One region of the Arthrobacter sp. NPDC058288 genome, then DNA from elsewhere that is predicted to be linked to it. Evidence: predicted binding sites of a transcription regulator. Region 1 holds the regulator's gene; each other region holds the start of a gene.
The links. The regulator HrcA, encoded in region 1, represses chaperone genes, less so after heat shock. The targets are predictions, from matches to a motif close to TTNGCACTCGNNNNNNNCGAGTGCNAA.
Positions count from the first base shown of each region.

Region 1 (5,979 bases):
AAGCCAACCCGGACTCCGTCACACCGGAGTCGCTGCAGCTCCTGGCGGATGCCGGCTTCACCCGGGTTTCCTTCGGGATGCAGTCGGCTGTTCCGCACGTCCTGAAAGTCCTCGACCGCACCCACACGCCCAGCCGTGTGCCGCAGGTGGTGCAGTGGGCCAGGGACGCCGGCCTCGCCGTGAGCCTTGACCTGATCTACGGAACGCCGGGGGAGTCGCTGGCAGACTGGCGGTACTCCCTTGAGACAGCCCTCTCCTACGGCCCGGACCACATCAGTGCGTACGCCCTGATCGTGGAGGACGGCACCAAACTGGCCGCCCAGATCCGCCGCGGTGAAGTGCCCGGAATCGATGACGACGACCACGCGGCCAAGTACGAACTGGCCGACGAGCTCATCACCGCCGCCGGCCTCGCCTGGTATGAGGTCAGCAACTGGTCACGCACGCCGGAACAGGCCTGCCGGCACAACCTGGCCTACTGGCGCGGGGATGACTGGTGGGGGATCGGGCCGGGGGCCCATTCCCACGTCGGCGGAGTCCGCTGGTGGAACGTGAAGCACCCGACAGCCTACGCCGGGCGGCTGGCCGGCGGTGTGTCGCCGGCGGCGGGCCGCGAAACGCTCGATGCGGAAACCCGGAACATAGAGCGGGTCATGCTTGAGGCCAGGCTGGGCACGGGCCTCGAGTTGTCCGGGCTGGGGGAGTCCGGGCGGCACGCCGTTGCCGGACTGATTGCCGATGGCCTGGTGGATCCCGCGCTGGCATTCAAGGGCAGGCTCGTCCTCACCCTGAAGGGCAGGCTCCTTGCCGACGCCGTGGTCAGAAGAATCCTGCCCGACTAGGCGGCGGAGCCGGCGATTACCTGGACCCGCCCGTCAACTGGCGCAGCGGGTTGAGCGACCCTGCCGCCTACTTGATCCAGCGCAGGTTGAAGTCGTAGCGGTGCGGCTGACCGCGGTTCACGTGGATACCGGCCGCCACCGAGAAGCACGTCACGGCGATCCAAATCAGCGTGGCCAGCACTGCGAAGATGTTACCCACCACCGGCAGCATCACCAGGATGTTACAGATGACGGCGGCGATCGTGGGAGGCAGCGTGAAGTTCAAGGCTTCCTTTGATTCCTGTGCGGTGAACGGTCCGCGGTCCTTGAAAATCAGGTAGATCAAAAGCGACGGAACGCACCCGAGAATGCCGCCGAAGTGCGCGAGGGTTGCCCACTGCCGGTCTTCGTTGGCCGTCAGCGGCAGGGCGTTGGCGGGAACGCCATGATACTGGGGCTGGCCATGGCCGGCCTGTGTGTCCCGTTGTTCACGTGCGTCTTCTGCCACGGTGTCGTCCTTCGGATTGCAGTGGTGCGGTGGTTCCCGGAAAAGCGGTACTGCCTCAACAGCAACAACCGCCGTATCAAGAATACTGGGTCGGGAGTGCATTCGGAGAGTTCAACAGGCGCCTACGGCACGGTGAGGAAGTCGATGACCTCTTCCACCCGGCCCAGCAGGGACGGCTCCAGGTCCGCATAGCTGCGGACTGCCCCGAGGAGCTTTTGCCAGCCCAGGCCGATATCTTCCTTGGTCTCATGCGGCCAGCCGAAGGCGGTCAGGATGCCGGTTTTCCAATCCACGCCCCGGGGGATGACCGGCCACGCGTCGATTCCGAGGACAGCGGGCCGGATGGCCTGCCACACGTCCACGTAGGGGTGGCCCACAATCAGCACGTTGCCGGCCGCGCCGGGGGACGCCATCACAGCATCGGCAATCCGTGATTCCTTCGAGTCGGCAACCAGGTGGTCCACCAGCACCCCCAGCCGTCGGCCGGGGCCGGGCCGGAACGCGGCAACCGCCGCAGTGAGGTCGTCAATGCCGTGCAAGGGTTCGACGACGATGCCCTCCACCCGGAGGTCGTCACCCCAGACTTTTTCCACGAGTTCGGCGTCGTGCTTGCCTTCCACCCAGATGCGGCTGGCCTTGGCCACCTGTGCACGTTGCCCTGCAACACGCACGGAACCGGAGGCCGTCCGGCCGGATCCGGCGGAGGCCGCCTGCGGCCGGGGCGCCGGGGGCATGAGCCGGATCGGCACGCCCTCCAGGAGGAACCCGTAGCCGAGCCGGAACGTGCGTGATTTGCCCCGCCGGTCCTCCAGGGCAACAACATGCATGCCCCCGGATTTTTCCACCCTCGTAACAGCGCCTACCCAGCCTGACTGCACATCTTCCAGCACCATGCCGCGTTCAACCGGCACTTCGGGAAGCTCGGATTTCCGGGGCGCGGTGATGTCCTGCGGGCCCCAGTTCTGGTACGACATCGGATAGACACAGCCTTGCGCTAGAAAAATCAGACAGGAGAAGTGAAACAGGGCGTCCGTGGCTTCACGGATGTACACGTGCTGTTCCGCGCCGGAGTTTCGCCCGGAGCGGTACCAATGCTAACAACGCGGCGACTCATATTAGACTGGTTAGCACTTAGACATGACGAGTGCTAACGGACGACGGGACCCGTGCCCCGGCGCAACGCCGGAACGCGGCCCGGGAAAGCCGATCGGAGGTGGAGAATGAGCGAGCCACGCAAGCTTGAAGTATTGCGGGCCATCGTGGAGGACTACGTCCATTCCCGCGAACCCGTGGGCTCCAAGGCACTGGTGGAGAGGCACCACCTCGGAGTCTCCAGTGCCACCATCCGCAATGACATGGCGGCGTTGGAAGACGAGGGCCTGATCACGGCGCCGCACACCAGCGCCGGCCGGATCCCCACGGACAAGGGCTACCGGCTGTTCGTCGACCAGATATCCGCCGTCAAGCCGCTGTCGCAGGCCGAGCGCCGCGCCATCCAGACGCTTCTGGAAGGGTCAGAGGACCTTGACGATGTCCTGGAGCGGACCGTGCGGCTGCTGTCGCAGCTGACCAACCAGGTGGCCGTGGTGCAGTATCCGCACCTCAGCCGGGCCATGGTGCGGCACATCGAGTTTGTGCTGCTGGCGCCGCGTCAGGTGCTGATCGTACTGATCGCCGACACCGGAAAGGTCGAGCAGCGGGTTATCGACGTCGGCCAGGAACTCGGCGACGACGCCCTCGCCGGCCTCCGGGCCAGGTTCCTGAAGAGCCTGGCGGGGACACCCTTGAGCCTGCTCCCGCAGGCGCTGCCCGCCGTCGTCGCCGGTTGTGAACCGTCACGCAGGCATGCCGCCCAGGCGCTGGCCCGTGGCCTGGACGCCCTTGCCAGCAGCACCCGCGAGGAGCGGATGGTCATGGCCGGCACGGCGAATCTCGCGCGGTCAAACGTAGACTTTCCGCTGAGCATCGGTCCGGTCCTTGAGGCGCTCGAGGAACAGGTGGTCATGCTCCGGCTGCTCAGCGAAATGGCCCAGGACCCCCGCGGGGTCACGGTCAGCATCGGCCGGGAGAACCCCTACGACGGACTTGCGGAAGCCTCGGTGGTGGCCACAGGCTACGGCCCCGGTTCCAGCGCCAAGGTGGGCGTGCTTGGCCCGACCCGGATGGACTATCCCACCACCATGGCCGCGGTCCGTGCCGTGGCCCGCTACCTTTCCAGGATCCTTGGACCGTGACCGGTTCAACATCAGCCAACCAGGCCTCCGCGTCCCGGCTTCCGGGGCGCAGCAGCACCACAGGCAGTACAACCAGGAAGAGATACGAACTTTGAGCAGCCACTACGACGTTCTTGGAGTCTCACCCGAAGCGACGGGCGAAGAGATCAAGAAGGCCTACCGAAAGCTTGCGCGCACCCTGCACCCGGATGTGAACCCCGGTGAGGATGCCTCGGACCGCTTCAAGGCTGTCACCCACGCCTACGAAGTCCTTTCCGACCCGCAGAAGCGCCGGGTCTACGACACCACGGGCAACGAGAACGGCACCGATAACGGCTTTGGCGGCGCGGGCTACTCGGGGCAGGGCTTTGCGTTCCAGGACATCTTCGACACCTTCTTCGGCGCCGGCGGTTCGTCCGGCCCGGCCTCGCGGGTCCGCCGCGGGCAGGACGCCCTCATTAGCGTACGCATAGACCTTCGCGACGCCGTGTTCGGCGTCAACAAGAAGCTTGAGGTGGACACGGCTGTCACGTGCCCCACCTGCGAGGGATCCTGCTGCCAGCCCGGGGCCCACCCTGAACGCTGCGACATCTGCGGCGGCAGTGGCCAGGTCCAGCGGGCCGTTCGGTCCATCCTGGGCCAGGTCATGACGGCCGCTCCGTGCGGCTCCTGCGAAGGCTTCGGAACCGTCATCAAGGATCCCTGCAACGAGTGCAACGGCCAGGGCCGCATCCGCAGCCGGCGTTCGCTGACGGTCAAGGTTCCCGCCGGCGTGGCCACCGGAACCCGCATCCAGCTGGGCGGCCAGGGCGAGGCCGGTCCCGCTGGCGGCCCCTCGGGCGACCTGTATGTCGAGATCCGGGTCAATAACGATGCCACGTACGTGCGTGACGGTGACGACCTGCACGCCACTCTGAACATCCCGATGACCGCCGCTGCCCTTGGCACAGAGCTCAGCCTGGACACGTTCGACGGCCAGCAGGAAATCGATGTCAAGGCCGGCACCCAGTCCGGTGAGGTCATCACCCTGCGCGGACTCGGCGTCACCCATCTCCGGGGCTACGGCCGCGGCGACCTGAAGGTCCACCTCCAGGTCGAAACCCCGGCGAAACTTGACGCCGCCCAGGAAGACCTGCTGCGGCAGCTGGCCAAACTGCGCGGTGAGCAGTACACCGAGGGGAAGCTTGCCGCCAGCGGCGGAGTCTTCGCAAAGCTGCGGGACCGGTTCGGTAACCTGTAGCAGTGAGCAACCCGGTCTTTTTTGCGTCCCCGGGAACCCTGGACCAGCAGGGTCCCGGTTCGCGTTTCGTCCTGCAGGGTGCGGAGGCCCGGCACGCGGTCACGGTCAAGCGGATCGCCGTGGGCGAGTCCGTTGACATAGCCGACGGCGCGGGCAAGAGGCTCACCGGAACTGTCGCGGCCGTCGGCCAGGGCGAATTGACGGTGGAGTGTTCGGTTCTCGAAACGGAGGAGCGTCCGGACCTTCGCCTGATCCTGGTGCAGGCGCTTGCCAAAGGCGACCGCGACGAACTGGCAGCTGAAACCGCCACCGAACTGGGCATCGATGCCGTCATCCCGTGGCAGTCGGAACGGTCCATTGTCCGCTGGAAGGGCGAGCGTGCCGCCAAGGCGCACGCCAAGTGGCAGTCGGTGGTGACCGCGGCGGCCAAACAGGCGCGGCGGGCCTGGATTCCCGAGGTCCGCGCCGCCGTCGACGGTGCCGGGCTGCAGGCCGCGGTTGCGGCAGCGGACCTGGCCATCATTCTCCATGAGGATGCCGTCCGGCCGCTTCGAACAGTGCTGGAGACGTGGCGCGATGGCGACGGCGGGACGCCCGGTCGGGGGCCGCGCGAAATTCTCCTCATCGTGGGCCCGGAGGGCGGAATCAGCCCGCGGGAGGTTACCAAACTTTGCAGCGCAGGTGCCGTCACGGCCCTGCTGGGGCACCACGTGCTCAGGTCCTCCACGGCAGGTCCGGCCGCCACGGTCCTCGCCAGCGACATCCTCGGACGCTGGTAGCGGCGGAGCTATTCGACCTTGAAACCGCGGGTATCCACATTCATTTCCCGGTCCGGCTTGCCCGGATCGATCTGTGACACCCGGACTTCATAGTTTCCCGGCGCCAGGTTGACGTTCAGCGAGAAAAGCCCTGACTGTGCCTGATCGGCCGACGCCGTGACCTCGCCGCCCAGGTACGCCGTCTTGTCGCTGCTGCCTTCAACCTTCAGGATCTTCCACCGGAGTTTTCCGCCGGGGACCGTGCTTCGTCCGCTGATCTTGACGCTGCCGTCAGCGACACCCGCGCCTTCCTGCGGATCGATGATCCAGACGGGGGCCACCATGCCTGCACTGCGGGGGGTGGGCGTGCCCAGCCGCACGTGGTTGAACGCCAGGTAATCCGTATGCCCGTCAACGAGGATGACAACCTGGATCTGCT
Region 1 covers NZ_JBHVYH010000001.1:1,421,945-1,427,923, forward strand. Annotated here, with positions in the region: gene hemW (radical SAM family heme chaperone HemW) at 1-842, shown strand, start outside; gene ACFVWT_RS06800 (DUF4870 domain-containing protein) at 910-1,329, opposite strand; gene ACFVWT_RS06805 (DUF3097 domain-containing protein) at 1,452-2,303, opposite strand; gene hrcA (heat-inducible transcriptional repressor HrcA) at 2,550-3,563, shown strand; gene dnaJ (molecular chaperone DnaJ) at 3,655-4,782, shown strand; gene ACFVWT_RS06820 (16S rRNA (uracil(1498)-N(3))-methyltransferase) at 4,785-5,561, shown strand; gene ACFVWT_RS06825 (GerMN domain-containing protein) at 5,570-5,979, opposite strand, start outside.

Region 2 (5,979 bases), 760 kb from region 1:
CACCCTCGCGCCGGCCGCGAAAAGCTGTGCCAGGAGGCTGTGAAACTGGGTGGCGCGCACGGTGACGGTCTCAAGGGAAGACGCCGCATAGCGGCCTTCCTTATCCGCCTTGGACCGATAGAAGCTCAGGGGCACCTGGTCGCAGTTAATGATGGACAGCAGCACAGCCTTGCGGACACCCGCATCGTTCGCTGCGTTGAGGAGGCGGGCGCCGCCGGCCGCGAAATCTTTGAGGCCCCGCCCTGATCTGCCCTCGAGGCAGTCAATAACGACGGCGGCACCGGCCAGTGCGGCCGCTAGCCCTTCACCGGTGGTGACGTCTGCGCGGTAGTAGTCCGCGCCGTCGTACGCCCCTTCGTCGCCGGGGACAGGCGGGTACCGGCTGATAACGGAAACTTCGTGGCCCAGCTGCAACGCCTGGCGGACCACCTCACGGCCAACCTGTCCGGTACCGCCGGCAACACAGATGCGGGTCATGCTCCAGACGTTACAGGCTCAAGCCCGGCGGCGCTGCAGGACGTCGTCCAGGTTGCTCAAGGCGCTCTGTGCCTTGGTCAGGGGCTTGGGAGCACCACCGGAGGCAGCCGCCGCCGCCGCCGGCCCCTGCTTGAGGGACGGCTTCCCTACAGCTTTCGGAGCTTCGGGCAGGTCCAGCGGATCAGGAGCCGCCCGTTCTGCCTTGGCAGCTTCCACGTACGTCGGCTTGGGAACGTCGACAGGCTCCCAGCTGGAGTCCGCGCTGACAGCCGAGCCAGGCGCAGTGGCGGTGCGGAGCGCAGTGTCCCCGGAGGCCTTCGCCTCGGCGAGGGCCGCTTCACGCAGTTCCTGGGCCGTCAGCGGCTTCATCTTTGGCTTGTTCCCTGCTTCGGCGTCGAAAAGGGGAATTTCCGGAGCGTCCACGGCAGGTTCCCGGCTGGGACGCGGCACGACAGTGCGCGTCTGCCGTTCCGGCGCTGTCATGGCCGCCCGGAAGGCAGCGTTCATTTTGGCGCGCCGGTCACGCACTGCCAGACGCCGCAGCAGAGCGACGGCGGCGATAGCCGCGAAAAGGGACCCGACAGGCAACCAGGACGAGCCCATCCCGAAAACACGGAAGATGCCGGCCACCACCCCGGTGAGCAGGGCTACCACCCCCACGAGCGCGATGGCGCATCGTCCGTATCGGATCCTCAGTGCACCCGGTCGCGCCGTCGCCGGCCCCGGGCCGGCTGCGGTTGTCACGGACCCCTGGGCGGATCCGGTGGCCTGCTTGGTTACCATTGGTTTCTCCTGCTGGGCGGCCATCTTCATGACGTTTCCGGCTTGGGGGTCTGCGGGTTCGGCGAAGTTGATTTCGGACATCAGCTCGGCTGCGGGTTGAAGCTGATGCCGGCGGTTCCTGAGTACATAAGGGGCCACCCACACAATCCAGAGCGCAACAGCGACAACAAGGATCACTGAGCTGCTAAGGGGGAAGTCCACATTCAAAACCGTATGAGCAATTGGCCGACAGCTCTGGCATTAGCTCCGGTGTGTCGCAGGGCAGGTGGCAAATCAATGGATTTATGACGAAGAACACGCCAGGAAAACCCGGGCACCGCGGGTGGAAAGCCAACAGGCCCGATCAGGCAGGGCGGCTTCGCAGCCACCTGGCCAGCAGCCCTTCCGGAACTTCATCGGACGTCAGCGCAAAGGACCGGTGGTCCGCCCATTCACCGTTGATGTGCAGGAACCGCGGCCGGTAGCCTTCGTCCCGGAAACCGAGCTTTTCCACCACCCTCAGGCTGGGCCCGTTTTCAGGCCTGATGTTGATCTCCATCCGGTGCAGCCCGAGGGTTCCGAAGCAGTAGTCGGTGGCCATGGCAACGGCCGTGGGTGCGATCCCCCTGCCGGCACAGGACTTGTCCACCCAGTATCCAAGCGTCGCCATCATCGCCGAGCCCCAGACGATGGATGACACGGTAAGTTGACCAACGATAACGGGGTCGCGCCGGGACGGCGTGCGCTCGGCGATCACAAAAGGCAACGCCGTGGCCTGGGCAGCCTGGGCGTTGAGGGACCTCACCATTTGCCGATAGTCCGGCAGAGCCCCTCCCGGGGCCGGATTCGAGGCCTCCCACGGTGCCAGCCATTCGGAATTGCGCGACCGCACCGCCATCCATTCCTTGCGATCACGGTACCGGATGGGGCGCAGCACAATGTCACCGCATTCCAGCGTCACCGGCCAGATGCTGCCCCGCATGGGACGTTACTTGGCCAGGGAGGAGGTGAATTCCGGCAGCCACTCCCGCAGCCCGGGGCCGAGGTCCTCGCTGTCGCAGGCCAGCTGGACGCAGGCCTTCAGGTAGCTGAGTTTGTCGCCGGTGTCGTAACGGCGGCCGCGGAACACGACGCCGTAAACGCCGTACCCTTCGCCCTCCCCTGCAGCAAGTTCCTGGAGTGCGTCCGTCAGTTGGATTTCCCCGCCCCTGCCCGGTTCGGTGCGTTCGAGGACGTCGAAGACTGCCGGGTGGAGGACGTAGCGGCCGATCACGGCCAGGTTGGACGGCGCCTCCGCGGCATCCGGCTTTTCCACGAGCTTCCTGATCCGCACGAAGCCGTTCATGTCTGTTTCGTCGATGTCGGCGCAGCCATAGGCGCTGATCTGGGACGACTCCACCTCAATGAGTGCCACCACGGAACCACCGGTCTTGGCCTGCACTTCGATCATTTTGCTGAGCAGTTCGTCGCGGGCGTCGATGAGGTCGTCGCCAAGCAGAACCGCAAAGGGCTCATGGCCGACGTGCTGCTTCGCCCGCAGCACGGCGTGGCCGAGGCCCATGGGGTCGCCCTGGCGGACGTAGTGGATGTCACCGAGGTTGCTTGCGGCCTGGATGGCTTCAAGCTTGGCAGTATCGCCCTTGGCTTCGAGGGTGGCCTCCAGCGAAGGGACCCGGTCGAAGTGGTCTTCGAGGGCGCGCTTGTTCCGGCCGGTGATCATCAGGATGTCGGTGAGGCCTACGCTGACAGCTTCTTCGACGACATACTGGATCGCGGGCTTGTCCACGACCGGCAGCATTTCCTTGGGCATGGCCTTGGTCGCCGGAAGGAACCGGGTGCCGAGGCCGGCAGCAGGAATGACAGCCTTGCGGACGGAGGTATTGGTGGTAGTCACTGGACTAATCTAACGTCAGGGACCAAACATTGGGTAATTGCCCGAACCGCCATGGCTGGCCCCCGCATCGGGGCCTCCGGTCGCGGCCTCCTGACTTGGAAGGACGGCATCGATGCCATCGAAGGAAGAGATCCGCTCGGCCCACAGAAGCCAGCGTGCGGCTTTCCCGCCCGGCAGCCTGGACGCTGCCGGTGCCGGTATCGCCCGGCACGGGCTCCAATGGGCCGCCATGGTTGCGGCCGGTGAGCGCAGCACTTTTGCCGTGTACCTGGGGGTTGGAACCGAGCCTCCGACCCTTCCGCTCATTGCGGCTTTGCATGGCACCGGGCATCGCGTGCTGTTGCCGGTCTGTGGACCTGACCGCACCCTTTCCTGGGTCTACTGGACTCCGGCAACCGTATTCGTCCGCAGCAGTTATGCGCCCATCGAGGAACCCGTCGGAGAACAGCACGGCAGCGAAGCAATGGCCGGAGTAGCCGGGCTCTTTGTCCCCGCCACGGCAGTGGACTTGTCGGGCAACAGGATCGGGCAGGGCGGAGGCTACTACGATAAGTTCCTCGCCTCGCTGGAGGCTGCGGGCCGACCTGTGCCCGCGGCGGCGGTGGTCTTTGACAGCGAAGTCCTGCCGGCCGGCAGCATCCCCGCAGAGTCCTTTGACCGCAAGGTACCGGTTGCTGTTACGCCGTCACGAATCGCGAAGCTCATGTGAAACCCGCCCGTTGCGGATGATAGAATTGGCACTCAGGCCCTGCGACTGCTAAAGGGGAAACCTGCCGAGAGACTTCGGCAGTGATTTCCCGACAGGCAGCACGGGACCTGCTCGTTTGTCCCAGAGGAGGATTTCCAGTGCCCACGTATGCATATGCCTGCAAGGACTGCAGCCACGCCTTCGAGATCGTGCAGTCGTTCACCGACAGCTCCCTCACCTCCTGCCCCGAGTGCGAGGGGACCCTGCGCAAGAAGTTCAACAGCGTAGGCGTCGTGTTCAAGGGTTCGGGCTTCTACCGGACGGATTCCCGCGATTCCAAGGGCAGCAGCGTTTCGCCTGCCCCGGCAGCCGCTCCGGCGCCTGCCACCGCCGCCGCCAACTGAGGATAAGCCGGCGATCCGCCGCTCCAGCACCGTTCCTCCAAGCACTGGTACTCCAGTGGAGTAGACGGTACTAAAGGTGCGAGTGCCCTGCCAGGCCGGTTATCCACATAGGGCCGGGCTGTGCTGTCCGCATGACAGCTGGCATCCGTAGCCTGTCGGTATGCCCTCCATCCTTCGCAGCAACGGACTTTCCTCGCCCCGGCAGATCTTTGGAACCGGACGCCCCGGCCGTGCAGGGCCTTCCGGACTGCGGCGCTTCTCCTCGTCGCTGAACCGCAACCGGAGGCTCGTCGTCGCACTGCTGCTGTGCGCTGCCGCCGGCATCGCCGTACAGCAGCTGACTCCGGCGCCGGCCCACACAGTCACTGCCCTTGCTTCGGCGCGCGACCTTCCCGCCGGAGCAGCATTGTCAGGCAATGAGCTGGTGCCCGTGAAGGTGCCGCCGGGGATGATGCCCGCCGGGGCCTTCACGGACGTCTCCTCCCTGCAGGGGAAACAGCTGGCCGCACCGCTGCGGAAGGGTCAGCTGATCTCCGATACTCAGATACTCGGACCGGGGCTGCTGGCAGGCACGGAACCCGGATCTGCAGCTGTGCCCCTGAGGATGGCGGATCCGGCGTCCATCCAGCTCGTGGCGCCGGGCCAACTGGTCAACATTGTGATGACCAACGGAAGCGACTTCGGCAAGACTGCGGAATCGGAAGTGCTGGCAGCCTCCGTGCCGGTCCTGTGGACCTCGGGTCAGGGCGGACAAACCGGACAATGGCTGGGAACCGGAGAAACAGAGGGGCTCATAGTGGTCGCGGCGGATCCGGACCAGGCACGCCGCCTCGCAGGCTCCTCAACCCAGGGAAAGCTCTTCTTTGTGCTGGTGGGATCACAGGGCTAGCTGCACCCGGCTGGCTTGACCGGCCGCAGGTGCACCACCGGCTGCGGGCGGCTCAGCCCCAGTGCGGCGGCTTCTGCTCCTGGAGCCAGGCGTCGTGGTCGTAGTCAGAAGCGTCTCCCCAGCGCTTCGGGTCATCCTCGGAAGCCTTGTTCGGCAGCACTCCTGAGGGAACGCCAACACCGGCCTGCTGCAGGGACCTCTCCGGTGCTGAATCGTCCTGTCCGCTCCGGGGGGTGTCCTGGCTGCCAGTTGCCTTGCTGTTTGAGTCCATGCCGTCTTCCTTGATGTCTTCCGCTGCCTCAGTGCCCGCGCCACGGAGCTCATCCCGGGATACGCGGCCCTGCTCCAAGGATACCGAGTGCGTGTCCCCGGCAGCCACACTGCCGGAATTGCCGCCTTCGGACTCGGCTGTCTCACGTGGCCCGTTGTTGCCGCGGTCGGCGCTGTTCAGCGTCAGGTTGTCCACGTCGTCCTCGAAGAACGCCTGCGAGGCGGAGGAGAAGCCGCTGACCACCGGCTTCTCCAGCCCGAGGTATCCACCGATCCGGTCAGCGCAGGCGGACGGGTCGGTAAATACCTCGATCGTCCACAGCGGCATGTAGCGCCAGCCGAGCCGCTCGAGCAGTTGCGGCCGGAGCCTGCTCCGTCCACGGACGCTCATGCGCCGGTATTGCTCAGTGCCGTCGGACTCGATTGCCACAGGCCTGGGGATTTCGGCGTCATCATGCCCGATGGAATTCACCGGATCCGCGGCAGCGGCGACGTCAAGCACACCGTCATACTGATGCCAGACCCGGGCTCCCCGGGCACGCAGCCTGTCAGCCAGGTCTGCCACGAGGGGATCGGCCCCCAGTGCCTGCTCGCT
Region 2 covers NZ_JBHVYH010000001.1:660,958-666,936, reverse strand. Annotated here, with positions in the region: gene ACFVWT_RS03115 (SDR family oxidoreductase) at 1-477, opposite strand, end outside; gene ACFVWT_RS03110 (hypothetical protein) at 496-1,461, opposite strand; gene ACFVWT_RS03105 (GNAT family N-acetyltransferase) at 1,604-2,221, opposite strand; gene galU (UTP--glucose-1-phosphate uridylyltransferase GalU) at 2,228-3,133, opposite strand; gene ACFVWT_RS03095 (5-formyltetrahydrofolate cyclo-ligase) at 3,246-3,842, shown strand; gene ACFVWT_RS03090 (FmdB family zinc ribbon protein) at 3,980-4,225, shown strand; gene ACFVWT_RS03085 (Flp pilus assembly protein CpaB) at 4,386-5,114, shown strand; gene ACFVWT_RS03080 (AAA family ATPase) at 5,167-5,979, opposite strand, start outside.
Region 2: ACFVWT_RS03090 (FmdB family zinc ribbon protein) is a predicted target of HrcA. The motif match lies at 3,868-3,894, and genes of this name have one in related genera.

Region 3 (5,979 bases), 790 kb from region 1:
ATGAGCAGCTGGGCCTGAACTGGATCTACAAGGCTTTCGCACCGACCGACCTGGCGCAGGCCATCGCCGGAGTCAGGGGCCTCGGCATCCGGGGCTGCGCTGTGTCCATGCCGTACAAGGAAGACGTCATCGCGCTGGTTGACGTCATGGATCCCTCCGCCAAGGCCATCGATTCTGTCAACACGATCGTGAACGACGGCGGGCGGCTCACTGCGTACAACACCGATTACACGGCGATCGAGCAGTTGTTGCAGCGCAACGCCATCCCCACCAACTACTCAGTGTTGCTCAAGGGTTCCGGCGGCATGGCCAAAGCCACCGCCGCCGCCCTCCGTGACGCGGGATTCACGAACGTCACCATCGTCGCCCGGAACGAGGCATCAGGTAAGCCGCTGGCGGATCTCTACGGCTTCGACTGGATCCCCGAGCTGCCGGCAGCGGATGCGGGCGGAACGGCGGACATGATCATCAACGTCACGCCCGTCGGCATGGCGGGAGGGCCGGATGCCGACTCGCTGTCCTTCCCGCAGGAGGCAGTGGACGCCGCGCAGGTGGTGTTCGACGTCGTCGCGCTGCCCGCTGAGACGCCGCTGATCAAGGCGGCCCGCGCGGCCGGCAAGACCGTCATCACGGGCGCGGAAGTCGCCACCATCCAGGCGCTGGAGCAGTTTGTGCTGTACACCGGTGTCCGGCCCACCGACGAACAGGTCCGGGCGGCAGAAGAGTTCATGCGGGCCCAGTAGCTTCGGGTAGCTTGGGCCCGCAGCTAGATCCGGGGCTGGACCGGCTCCACCGAGATGGCCACCCGGTCCTCGCCGATCCTGGTGAGGACCAGGGTGGCCGTCTTTTTGCCTTTGGAACCTTTGCCGCCATGCTTGCCTCCGGCAAAAAGCTGCTTGCGCAGTTCCTCCGGGGTGACTGATGTGCCGCGTTTCTTGATGTCCAGCACCCCGATGTTGTTCTGCTTTACCCAGGCCTTGAGGGCCTTGACGTTGAACGGCATGACCTCCAGGACCTTGTAGGCCCTGGCAAACGGGGTGTCCACGAGTTCAGGAGCGCAGATATAGGCAATGTGCTCATCCAGGAGGTGGCCGCCCAGCCGTGCCGCGACATCCGCCACGAGCCCCGCCCGGATGACGGCACCGTCAGGCTCGTACAGGTACCCTTCAACCGGGCCAACCGGCGCCACCGGGCCGCCGTCGAACTCTTCCGTGCTGGTGATTTCCGCAGCACCCTGCGGCCCGAGCAGCAGCGCCGCCCGCCGGATGCCGGGCCGGCTGACCGCGTTGAACCACAGCGTCACCTCGGTGACGTCGCCGCCCACGGACACCCACTGCGCCTCGCAACCGGCCGGCACTGAATCATGCGGGATGCCGGGCCCCATCTTGACGCCCACGGCCCGCCCGGACTCAGCGAGGGATTCCACGAAGGACAGCGGCGGGGAAAATTCCTCCGGGTCCCAAATGCGGCGCGTTCCGGATGTCGAGGTGGTGCGGCGGGCCGGATCCAGCCAGACGCCGTCCACTCCGTCGAGCGCGACCGACGTGGCATCGGAGTGGACCACACTGGCGTGCGGGAACGGAATCAGGTTCATGGTGGCGCAGGCGGCGGTGGTCTCGTCCATTTCCACGGCGGTCACCGTGATGTCCATCGAAGCCAGGGCCATGGAATCGGCGCCCAGCCCGCAGCCGAGGTCGGCCACATGTTCGATTCCTGCGGCCGCGAAGCGTTCCGCGTGCCGGGCGGCCACGTTGAGGCGGGTGGCCTGCTCCAGCCCCGCGGGCGTGAAGATCATTTGCCGGGCGAACTCGCCGAACTTGGCCTCGGCCTTGGTCCGCAGCCTGGACTGGGTGAGGACCGCTGACACCAGGGCGGGGGAGTGGCCGGCCTTCCGGAGCGAGTCGTTGAGCTTGAACGCTTCGTCCTCCCGATAGGGCCCCAGTGACGCCAGCAGCTCCCAGCCTTCGCTGGTCAGGAGCGGAGCGATCAGGTCCTGCAATGCGTCAGCCATGTCATCAAGCCTAATCGAGGAGCCCTATACCCGCGGTGCGGCTAGGGTTGGAGGCATGGAAGACAGTGCAGGGCCGCAGCCACCCGTCGATGAGCAGAACAATGACCACCCCAGGCATACCGGACTTGCCAAATATGCCCGGACTGCGCTGATCGCCGGCTCCGCCATCGCCGTGGTGTGCCTGGCGCTCCTGGTCATCATCTTCTTCCTGGATTCCTTCAACGCAACGGTGTACTCGGTGGGCGGCAAGAACATCCAGGACGCCACCGACGAGGCCCGGGAAATCCGCGAGTCCTACGCCGCGGTCCGCGTAGGCGGCCTCGTGTTCCTCATTGCCTCGGTGGCTACGGCGCTCGCCGCCGCCGTCGTCCTCTACCGGAACCGCAACGTTACGAACGACGACGACACGGAAGATGGCGACGACGTTGACTTTGAGGACCTGGCAGGGCGCTAAAGCGTTCACCGGGAACGAAATTCTGGCACTCGCCTTGACCGAGTGCTAACCACTTACATAGAGTCATCATTAGCACTCTCCCTAGGAGGGTGCTAACACATGAAGAACTGCCAGCCACGCTGCTGCCGGCACCGCGACGACGGTTTGCAAGCTCAGGCGCAACAGTTTTCCAGTCCATGAATTTGCTGACGTAAAGGAGAGGTCCGAGTGTCGGTCTCTATTAAGCCTCTTGAGGATCGTATTGTTGTCCGCCCGCTCGAAGCAGAGCAGACCACGGCTTCCGGCCTGGTTATCCCGGACTCCGCACAGGAGAAGCCGCAGGAAGGCGAAGTTGTTGCAGTCGGCCCCGGCCGCTTTGAAGATGGCAACCGCGTTCCGGTCGACGTAGCCGTTGGCGACGTCGTTATCTACTCCAAGTACGGCGGAACCGAAGTCAAGACCGGCGGCACCGAGTACCTCGTGCTGTCCGCCCGCGACGTTCTGGCGATCGTCGTAAAGTAACTCTTGGACCCCCGCGCAGCCGATCCGTCTGATTCATGTCTGACAGGTCAGCGGCGCGGGGTTTCTGTCTTGAAAGGACAAAACCATGGCAAAGCAGCTTGCGTTTAACGACGCTGCCCGCCGGTCGCTTGAAGCCGGCATCGACAAGCTCGCCAACACGGTCAAGGTGACGCTTGGTCCGCGCGGCCGCAACGTCGTGCTGGACAAGAAGTGGGGCGCTCCCACCATCACGAATGACGGCGTGACCATCGCCCGTGAAGTCGAACTGGACGACCCGTACGAGAACCTTGGCGCCCAGCTGGCCAAGGAAGTCGCCACCAAGACCAACGATGTTGCCGGTGACGGCACCACCACCGCCACCGTCCTGGCCCAGGCACTGGTCAAGGAAGGCCTGCGCAACGTGGCGGCTGGCGCCGCCCCGGGCCAGATCAAGCGCGGCATCGAAGTTTCCGTCGAAGCCGTTGCAGCCCGTCTCCTGGAGAACGCCCGCCCGGTCGAAGGCTCCCAGGTCGCGAACGTTGCAGCCATCTCCGCACAGAGCGATGAGATCGGCGAGCTCCTGGCCGAGGCATTCGGCAAGGTCGGCAAGGATGGTGTGATCACCATCGAGGAGTCCTCCACCACGCAGACCGAGCTGGTCCTCACCGAGGGCATGCAGTTCGACAAGGGCTACCTGTCCCCGTACTTCGTCACTGACGCGGAACGCCAGGAAGCAGTGCTCGAAGACGCCCTCATCCTGATCAACCAGGGCAAGATCTCCTCGGTACAGGAATTCCTGCCGCTCCTGGAAAAGGCGCTGCAGAGCTCCAAGCCGCTGTTCATCATTGCCGAGGACGTCGAGGGCGAGGCCCTGTCCACGCTGATCGTCAACCGAATCCGCGGCACCCTGAACGTCGTGGCCGTCAAGGCTCCGGGCTTCGGTGACCGCCGCAAGGCCATGCTGCAGGACATCGCCACCCTTACCGGTGCACAGGTTGTCTCCCCGGAACTGGGCCTCAGCCTTGATTCCGTTGGCCTCGAGGTGCTGGGCACGGCCCGCCGCATCACGGTGACCAAGGACAACACCACCATTGTTGACGGCGCCGGCACGGCCGAGGACGTAGCGGCACGCGTTGCCCAGCTGCGCGCAGAGCTCACCCGCACCGACTCCGACTGGGACAAGGAAAAGCTCCAGGAACGCCTGGCCAAGCTGGCCGGCGGCATTGGTGTCATCAAGGTTGGCGCAGCCACCGAGGTGGAGCTGAAGGAAAAGAAGCACCGCATCGAGGATGCAGTTTCCTCGACCCGCGCTGCCCTTGAAGAAGGCATCGTTGCCGGTGGCGGCTCAGCCCTCATCCACGCCCTGAAGGCACTGGACGAGGACCCTGCAGTCACCGCTCTCGAAGGCGACGCAGCCTCGGCCGTGGGCATCGTGCGCCGCGCACTCGTCCAGCCGCTGCGCTGGATCGCCCAGAACGCCGGTTTCGACGGCTATGTAGTGACCGCCAAGGTTGCCGAGTCTGCAGTCAACCAGGGCTTCAACGCCAAGACCGGCGAATATGAAGACCTCATCGCTGCCGGCGTTATTGACCCCGTCAAGGTGACGCGCGCAGCCCTCCGTAACGCCGCTTCCATCGCAGCGCTGGTTCTCACCACCGAGACCCTCGTTGTTGAGAAGCCGGCCGACGAGGACGAGCACGCAGGCCACAAGCACTAGCTTCCAGCCAGCGCCATAAAAGCCGGCCCGGCCGGACGGTTTCCAGGAACCGCCCGCGCCGGGCCGGCTTTTTTGTGCCCTCTCGCCGGCGGCCTAGCTCCGGGCCCGCAGTGCCCGGCGCCTCAGCAGCCGGGCACTGCCCTCCGGCAGCCGCTTGGTGATGATCCGGTAGAAGATGAGGACAGCCAGCGCCGCAACCACGATGCCCACGAGGTTCAACAGCAGCTGAAGGGCCGAGCCCGCCGCTTTCTGATACTCGCCCAGGACCAGTGCGACGGCCACGAACCCGGCGGCTGGAACGGTGGTCACGGAAATGAAGACCCCGATCAGGGCTGCCGAGCGCCGGCTGATCACGGAGAGCATCCCGGCTGCGCCGGCCAGCACCGCAACGATCAACGAGTAAGGCCCTGGATGGTAGATGAATTCGACGGCGGACCCGGTGTCCAGGGTGTTGGCAGGAAAGAGCCCCAGCGGAACCGACAACCAGGCAGTCAGGGCCGCCAGCAGCATCGCTACGGGAAAGCCAACGCCCAGGGCCAGCGCGGCGCTGCGTCCAAGCTTCCATTTGCGCTGTGCCAACGACACCGCCAGCGCGGCGAGCGGCCCGAACTCTGGTCCAACGGCCATGGCTCCCACAATGGCGATGGTTGAATCGGTGACGATCCCGATCGCGGCCAGCTGCGTCGCCAGGACGAGGAACGCCAGATAGCTCCATGTGAGCCGCGAATCCTCGCCCGTCTGCCGCGTCACCTCATCCCAGATCATGGCGTCCGCCCCGTCGCCCGGCGCTGCGGCTTCAGCCCGGTCGGCCCGCCGGGAGAGCATAAGCTCGGGCATGGAAATGGCGATGGAACCCAGCTCCTGGACGTTCAGGGCATGCAGCTTTTCCAGCAGCTCCTCCACCGATTCCCTCGCCACGTGGACCACCACCACGTCCCCCGGCGGCTGGATGGACGCTCCTTTATGCAGGGCGACTTCTGCCGCGCCGGTTTGCTGGGTGCAACTTTCCACCACCAGGTCGGAGAGCTCCGCGGGTATGCAAATGCGCACCTGAACGATCACTGTGGCCACTCCTCCGTGTTGACCGGTTCTGCACGCCGGCGTCGGCACCAGCCTAGTTTCCAGACCGGTCCGCGACCGAAACCCTCCCCCTGGAAACTCCCAGCTGGCAGTGCCTTAATGGAAGCCGGGGACTCTTCCCGCATGCGCCGGCGATTGGCGATAAAAGTTACGAATCGGTAACATGGATGCTTTGGTTATCCGCTTGAGGGGTTTTTCTATGTCCATAGCGAGAGCCCTGGCCTCGCCGCGCCGCAG
Region 3 covers NZ_JBHVYH010000001.1:630,657-636,635, forward strand. Annotated here, with positions in the region: gene ACFVWT_RS02965 (shikimate 5-dehydrogenase) at 1-743, shown strand, start outside; gene ACFVWT_RS02970 (SAM-dependent methyltransferase) at 767-2,011, opposite strand; gene ACFVWT_RS02975 (hypothetical protein) at 2,067-2,465, shown strand; gene groES (co-chaperone GroES) at 2,673-2,966, shown strand; gene groL (chaperonin GroEL) at 3,052-4,662, shown strand; gene ACFVWT_RS02990 (DUF389 domain-containing protein) at 4,756-5,724, opposite strand; gene ACFVWT_RS02995 (acyltransferase family protein) at 5,942-5,979, shown strand, end outside.
Region 3: groES (co-chaperone GroES) is a predicted target of HrcA. The motif match lies at 2,488-2,514, and genes of this name have one in related genera.